One region of the Photobacterium sanguinicancri genome, then DNA from elsewhere that is predicted to be linked to it. Evidence: riboswitches for the same ligand, from Rfam matches in the RefSeq annotation. Region 1 holds a riboswitch; the other holds the start of a gene.
What was found. Region 1 has a riboswitch for lysine ahead of OCU87_RS06840 (Na+/H+ antiporter NhaC family protein). Riboswitches for the same ligand answer to the same signal wherever they lie in the genome.
Positions count from the first base shown of each region.

Region 2: another riboswitch for lysine. It lies ahead of lysC (lysine-sensitive aspartokinase 3); the one in region 1 lies ahead of OCU87_RS06840 (Na+/H+ antiporter NhaC family protein).

Region 1 covers NZ_AP024850.1:1,423,655-1,427,872, forward strand. The annotation lists gene htpX (protease HtpX) at 1-426, shown strand, start outside; gene OCU87_RS06840 (Na+/H+ antiporter NhaC family protein) at 940-2,526, opposite strand; lysine riboswitch at 2,612-2,783, opposite strand; gene OCU87_RS06845 (MFS transporter) at 3,102-4,218, opposite strand, start outside.
Region 2 covers NZ_AP024850.1:319,162-323,379, forward strand. The annotation lists gene metH (methionine synthase) at 1-924, shown strand, start outside; gene lysC (lysine-sensitive aspartokinase 3) at 997-2,295, opposite strand; lysine riboswitch at 2,485-2,683, opposite strand; gene OCU87_RS01565 (pyridoxal-phosphate-dependent aminotransferase family protein) at 2,906-4,024, shown strand; gene OCU87_RS01570 (PglL family O-oligosaccharyltransferase) at 4,110-4,218, opposite strand, start outside.

The DNA of each region.
Region 1 (4,218 bases):
GATATGGTGACGATGACCTTGATGCAAGGTGTAGTGAATACCTTTGTTATTTTCGTCTCTCGTTTAGTTGCTGGTGCTATCAGTGGCGTGAACAGTAACGATGAAGAAGGCGAGGGTGGTAGCTACATGACTTACTTTATCGTCTCTTCTATCATGGAAGTATTGTTCGGCTTCTTGGCGAGCATCTTGACCATGTGGTACAGCCGCCATCGTGAATTTAAGGCAGATGCAGGTTCGGCTCACCTAGTGGGTAAACAAAAGATGATTGCCGCGCTAGAGCGTTTGAAAATGAGCCAAGAACCACAACTTGAAGGTTCTATGATGGCATTTGGTATTAACGGTAAGAAGTCACTGTCTGAGCTATTCATGACACACCCACCGCTAGAAAAACGTATCGATGCACTACGCCGTGGTGAGCACCTTTAATCGGTAATTGATTAAGAGTTAGCTCTCGGAATATTGAAGCTACGCAGCTAGCAATAGAAGCGAGTGACAAGTACAAATCGAATGCCAGTCAGTTTTGCTGACTGGCATTTTTTGTTGCTGCTGATTTGATAATCTGACTTTCTGACTTTCTGACTTTCTGACTTTCTGACTTTCTGACTTTCTGACTTCGAAGGGATAATTGAATCTATCGTAGTTATGATAGGTAACGCTTAATGGGATACTAAGCCAGCTAAGTAATTTATCGTTTTTGCTGGTTAAAACACGCCCCTGACAATCGGGTTATAAATTTTGTAAGTCGAATAACGAACGACAAAATCTACGCTTTATTCTATGTGTCTTTTCCTACGTAACATCGATTAAGCAGAAAACTGCACACTGACTTATTTGAGTTGATATTGATGAGGGAGCCATAATGTCGATATAAAAAAAGAGCAAAGCCATGATAGCTTTGCTCTTCTATTTCAACCGTGGATAGCGTTGAGGGTAACTTGCTTAGTTCGTAACAGGTTCACTTGCCATAGCAGGTTGTACCTTGCGCATTGCAAAAATACAGAAACCTAAGAACCAGATACCACTGACGGCCAGACCTGCCCACGCAGAATGAGTGTAGCCAATTGCTAAGTAGCCTAGTAGTGCGCCAAACGCGACAGAGCAGGCGTATGGAAGTTGAGTCAGCACATGATCCATATGGTGGCAGCCTGCACCTGTTGCAGACAGAATACTGGTACTTGAGATTGGCGAACTGTGATCTCCAAATACCGCACCTGCTAGTACAGCAGACAGCATAGGTAGTAGCATCGCAATGTCACTTGCTGCTGCAATATCACCTGCGAGTGGCAGCATGATACCGAACGTACCCCAACTTGTACCTGTCGCAAACGCCATTGCACAAGATAAAACGAATACCAGCGCCGGTAACAATTCGATAGGTAAATTACCATTAGCCATAGACGCTAAGTAAATACCTGTTTGCATGTCGCGAACAACAGCACCAATAGTCCAAGCGAAGAATAAAATAACAATGGCAGGCATCATCGCAGAGATACCTTGAGGTGCAGCTTTAAGCCACGTACTTGCGCTCATTTTTAAGCGTAGTGCCAAACCAACTGAAACCACTAAACTACAAATCGCACCGTAAACCAGTGATGAACCAACATTGGTATTTTCAAATGAACCAATAACGCTAAATGCGCGGCCATTTGCGGCAAGTACTTCAGCGCCAGATTGCACCATAAAGAAAACAGTCGCAGCGGTTAGTGTGAAGATAGGCAATACCATATCAATCATGCCGCCTTTAGCATCTTCAGGTACTTCTACGTCTAGGCCTGCAGGTTTACCTTGTGATTCGTCCCAAAGCTGACCTTCTAGAGCTCTTGCTTCGTGCTTACGCATTGGGCCAATGTCTAACTGGAAGAAAATAACGCATATCACCATAACAAGGGTGAACACGGCGTATAAGTTCATTGGCATCATTTCTACAAACGCAGCGATAGGGCTTTGGTCTGTTACGTTATGTGCAACCATAATGCCACCGACAAGTGCGATGATATAAGCACCCCAAGATGAAATAGGCATCAAAACACAAACAGGAGCGGCAGTAGAGTCGAGTAGGTAAGCAAGTTTAGCGCGGGAGATTTTGAAGCGGTCTGTTACTGGGCGGCAAATAGCACCAACGGAAAGGCTATGGAAGAAATCATCAATAAAGAAAACAAACACCATTAAACCCGTTAGCGACTTAGCACTGCGGCGGTCTTTACAGCGAACCGAAGCCCAATCGGCAAAAGCTTGCGTTGCGCCAGAAACACTCATTAAGCTAATCAGCGCACCAAGCAATAACATGAAAATAATCATATTTACATTGTCGCCGTTTACCGTGCCGTCACTCCATACGATGGCTAAGACTTTGCCGACTAAATAGTGAAGGGTGTCTAGCGGCGAATAATGGTTAAGCATTAATGCACCAGCTGCGATACCTGTGCCGAGAGATAGCAAAACACGACGCGTGGAAACAGCAAGGATGACCGCTATCATAGCGGGCAGTACGGACCAAAGAGAGTCCGAAAAATCAAAAAGGTTCATGATCTCAGTTCACCTACAACATATAAGGTGGAGATCTACCGAAAGGACGAGTAACTAAGAAGCATAATAACGATCACTTGTTACCCCTTCTGGCAGCGCTCCATAGTAAAAACCTATGGCAGTTCTGTACCTATTCGGCACAGACCCAGCGACTGAGGTTGATAGTCACAGTCACTTCGGCGCTGGCTCCTTTCTCCGGCATCAAAGGAATCACCCTCCACTCGGATACTTTTAGGCAGCGCGCCTCTACTTTAGGGTTGGCAAACTCCATTATACCAATGAAATGCCTAGTGTTGGTATTATATGTGGTTGAATATTTTAGTCATCAAATAATCCGCTTTATTCACAGTTAAATGCAATTTTTTTGATTGTGATGATAAATATATCAAATAGATGATTGAGGATTGTTCGTTTTGTGAATGTCTCAGGTACTTTTTAGCAACAAAGTGTGCGCAGAGTTGTTGTTAGGCGGAGGTGATAAAATGGAGGGTGAACGTAGGGAAATATTGGCTGCATAAATTATTATGCAGCCAGGTGCTTACTGTTGTGCTATCTGAAAGCTTTATTACTACAGATTAACTGTACGCCACCTTCAAGCGAGCAACTGGTTTGCAGTTGATTGGAAGATGAAGTAATGCCGCAATGAAAGCCAGCACTACAGTCGACCACCAAATAGGTTCATACGAACCGTAGTAATCGTAAATTCGACCACCGACCCAAGCACCTAAGAAGCTACCCACTTGGTGTGTAAAGAAAACTAAACCGTATAAGGTTGATAAGTAGCGCGCGCCGAAGATCTGACGAACTAAGCCAGAGGTTAACGGCACTGTACCTAACCAACAAAAACCAATCGCACCACCAAATATTGCAGCGGTGTGCTCAGTAACAGGTAAAGTAACAAAGGCTGCAATAACCACAGTACGAACAAGGTACAGCGAAGTCATGACATAGCGTTTGTCAAACTTATCGCCCATTACGCCCCAAAAATACGATCCGAAGATATTAAAAATACCCACATAGGCTAATGCCATCGCGGCAATATTGCCGGGTAAGCCTTTATCGGCCAAATAGCTAGGTAAGTGGGTCGCAATAAACATCACATGAAAACCACATACGAAGAAACCCGCATGAATTAGCCAATAGCCTTTGTGGTTGAAGGCTTCAGACAATGCTTGTTTTAATGTTTGTGAATCTTCAACAGTACCGCCTTTATTGTTGGCACTTTCTGTTTTCATAAAGCTCGCGAATGCGATCATTAAACAGCAAGATAAAGCAAAGATTTGCAATGCGGTTTGCCAGTCAAAATGTGTCAGTAGCGATTGTGCACCAGGGATAACCGCAAACATACCAAACGAACCCGCAGAGGTGGTTAGGCCAAATGCTTTTGCTGTGTGTTCAGCAGGTACTACGCGTGCAATAGCCCCAAGTACGATCACATAGCTGGTTGCGCTTAAACCAAGGCCGATCAACATGCCAATAGTGACATAGAGCATGCTTGGCTCAGTCGCGATTGACGTTAGGTACAGTCCTGCACCATAGGCAACAGCCCCAAGCATAATAATGCGGCGTGGTCCCCAGCGATCCGATGCCATGCCAATAAAAGGTTGGAACATGCCAAATAACAGGTTTTGCAGGGCAATCGCAAAGCTAAAGAACTCACGGCCAGTTTGAAATGTATCTGAGATTGGCATC
Region 2 (4,218 bases), 1.1 Mb from region 1:
GATTGGAATGAATACACGCCCCCTATTCCTGCGAAGCCGGGTGTACATATATTCAAAGACTTTCCGGTTGCGGAATTACGCCAATATATCGATTGGACACCCTTTTTCATGACTTGGTCGCTAAGTGGTAAATACCCGACGATTTTACGCCATGAAGTGGTAGGGGAAGAAGCACAGCGTTTGTTTAATGATGCGAATGCATTATTGGATGAGATCGAACAAAAAGGCATGATCAAAGCAAATGGTGTTTGTGGCTTATTCCCGGCTAATAACATTGGCGATGACGTTGAAGTATATACCGACGACACTCGCACGGAAGTATTAACAGTGCTGCATGGTTTACGTCAGCAGACAAAGAAAACCAAAGGGGCTAACTACTGTCTGTCGGACTATATTGCACCGAAGAAAAGTAATAAGCCTGATTGGATTGGTGCGTTTGCGGTAACTGGTGGTATTGGTGAATATGACATTGCCGAGCAATTTAAAGAAGCGGGTGACGATTATAATGCCATCATGATCCAAGCCGTTGCGGATCGATTGGCGGAAGCATTTGCTGAATGTTTACATAGAAAAGTACGCACAGAACTATGGGGGTTCTCCCCTGATGAAGAGCTGACTAATGATGATTTGATCCGAGAGAAATATCAGGGCATTCGCCCTGCACCGGGTTACCCTGCATGTCCAGAACATACTGAAAAAGGCGCGATTTGGTCACTGCTAGAACCTGAACAAAATGCTGGAATGACGTTAACTGAAAGCTATGCGATGTGGCCGGGAGCTGCAGTTTCAGGTTGGTACTTCTCTCACCCAGAATCTCGTTATTTTGCAGTCGCACAAATTCAGAAGGATCAGGCGGAAGACTATGCACAACGAAAAGGTTGGACATTAGAAGAGGCTGAAAAGTGGTTAGGGCCAAATTTATAGCGATTACCCTTACGCATTAAAATGGAAAGGCACTCACAGAGTGCCTTTTTATTTTTTATCTATTATGAGAGCTTAATGCTCTTCAAATAATTGCTGATGTAGCTGTTGCACGATTGGCTTCGCATTGTCTTGATCAATCAAGAAACAGAGATTGTGCGGGCTTGCGCCATAGCAGACCATCCGAAGCTGATAATCATCGAGAGAACCAAATACTTGACTCACAGAGCCTTGGATATGGCTCATTTGGTTACCAATCAATGCGACTAAGCAGAGCCCTTGCTCTACTTCTACTCGGCACCATTCGTTCAGAGCTTCAATTGCTGCTTGTGGTAGTGTCGGAGCACCACCTGCCGTATCGGTTTGATCCAGTGTCAGTGAAACGCTAACTTCTGATGTCGTAATTAAATCAACCGATATTTTATGCTCAGCTAAAATACGAAAGACTTCAGCGAGAAAACCATAAGCATGGAACATATTCAAACTAGTGAGCGTCACCATAGTTTGGTTGCAACGTAGTGCTACCGCTCGAAAAAGAGGTGCATCGCTAACTGTTTGTCGAATCCAAGTCCCTCCTTGCCCTGGTGCTTTTGACGAGCCAACAAAAACTGGAATTTGTTGGCGTATCGCAGGAACTAAGGTTGAGGGGTGGAGAATTTTCGCTCCGAAATTGGCCATTTCAGAGGCTTCGCTAAAGCTGATTTCTTTAATGGGTTGTGCTTTGGCGGTAATACGAGGATCTGTGGTGTACATCCCTGGCACATCGGTCCAAATTTCTAAGGTGGTTGCATTGATTGCCTCTGCCATTAATGCGGCACTGTAATCACTGCCGCCACGACCTAGAGTTGTCGTGTGGTTGCTCTCATCAGAACCAATAAACCCTTGGCTAACCACAACGTGATGCTGTAATTGGCTGCGGAGGTGATCGTTACTGAGTTGACGAATCGCAGTGGGGTTAGGAATGGCTTTGCCGTGTTGACTGTCCGTTCGCATCACTTGGCGGATATCGAATCGAATTGCATCAATACCTTGCTCTCGAAGAATTTGTGTAAATAAATGGGTCGAGAGTAGTTCGCCATTTGCTACTAATTGATCGGTAATCGCAGCACTCGGTTGCTCAATGGCTTGCTCTGAAAGTGCAGCTATATTCTCTAATAGAACTTGGATAGCGGCGGCTGGGATTTCAGGTGACTGAAGTTGATCGAGCACGGATTGGTGGGTATCGTTCAGGGTTTGGAGTCGCTGCTGACGTAATGCATTATCTGCAATGCCCTGAGATAATTCTACTAGCAAGTTGGTGACCCCAGAGCATGCGCTGATCAAGACAAGGCGTGTTGCTGGGCTATTTGCCACAATGTGAGCACTACGCTGCATCGCATTAAAGTCGGCAACACTAGTGCCACCAAACTTAGCGACGGTCAGGGCTGGTGATGTTGAGGGTGATACAGTCGGGCTCAAAACATGTCTCCTAAAAACAGCATAAAGTATAGGAATCGGATGAAATAAGCGGGAGGTGCTGCTAGTACTGTAGCAGTATCAAACGGTGAACGGATAAAAATCACGACAACCAGAAGCTCCCCATATCAGACCTTTTTGATTCCATTCAAAAGGCAAAATATGACAGCCAGAAGGATTCAACCTTCAAAGCCGATATAGCCGATCCCCTGTTCGGACATATCTCGGCGTTACTCCCCCTCTTAGCTTGGCATTGGGGTGGGGCCCCGCCAAACAAATACCTGGGTAACGCTCCTCTTCTGTTTTTACCTGCTGAGAATATCAGCAGGATGAACAAAAACTGAATAGCCATTCAATAGGATTTATGGTGGGGTTGTCAATACATCAATGATTGATTATGCAAATAAATTGAAATAACTTGTGTAGGTAAACCGAAATCGCGAGCTTTGAAACAAAGATAAACATCGACCTACATTATTCTGATATATAACTACACATAAGCGTCAGATACCTTTTAAGGAGAATTACAATGACAATAGGAAGCTTCTACCCACCTCAACGTACTTTGATGGGGCCTGGTCCATCCGATATCTACCCACAAGTATTACAAGCGTTAAGTCGTCCGACTGTTGGTCACCTTGATCCGAGTTTCATTGGTATGATGGATGAACTAAAGCAGTTATTACAGTACGCATTTCAGACCAAAAATAGCTTTACGATTGCGGTCTCTGCGCCGGGAAGTGCGGGGATGGAAGCGTGTTTTGTTAACTTGGTTGAACCAGGCGATAAAGTCATTGTATGTCGCAATGGGGTATTTGGCGATCGTATGCGCGAGAACGTAATTCGCTGTGGTGGTGAGGCGGTTATTGTTGATAACGCATGGGGAGAGCCCGTTGATCCCGCATTGGTTGAACAAGCGTTGGTACAGCACCCCGACGCTAAAGTGGTCGCTTTTGTGCATGCCGAAACATCAACAGGGGCATTGAGTGATGCAAAGGCAATCGCAGAAATCGCACGTCAGCATGATTGCTTAACCATAGTTGATGCAGTGACATCTCTGGGTGGGGTTCCTTTGCTGGTGGATGAGTGGCAACTTGATGCTGTCTATTCTGGCAGTCAGAAATGTTTATCTTGTGTTCCGGGATTATCACCACTGACGTTCTCACAACGCGCTATCGATAAGATAGAAGCGCGTACGACCCCTGTTCAGAGCTGGTTTTTGGATCAAAGCTTAGTACTGGGTTATTGGAGTGGGGAAGGTAAGCGTAGCTACCACCATACCGCGCCAGTGAATAGCCTTTATGCATTACATGAAGCGTTAGTATTATTGCAGCAAGAAGGCTTAGAAAATGCCTGGCAGCGTCATCAAGATGCGCACTTAGCTTTACGTGAAGGTCTTGAGCAACTCGGTATTCAATTTGTGGTGGCAGAAGAACACCGTTTACCGCAATTAAACGCTATTTATATTCCTGATGGTGTAGATGATGCCGAAGTGAGAAAGACCTTACTGATGCGATATAACCTTGAAATAGGGGCTGGCCTAGGTGCATTAGCGGGTAAAGCATGGCGTATTGGCTTGATGGGGTATGCAGCACGGAACGAGAATGTCGCTCTGTGTTTAAAAGCATTAGAAAGTACCTTGAAATAGTACGATGAGACAGTGATGTAGAAATGGCGACCGTTATGGTCGCCATTTTTATATGTTAAATGATCGATAGGTGGCGAAAAGAGGGTTATTCAACGGCAGGTTTAGCTGCTGATGTGACATCTGATAGCTCACTCAACGATTGAACCGCGAGTGCATCACTGAAATCACCCTCAGGAAATAAGAACTTAGCCTCT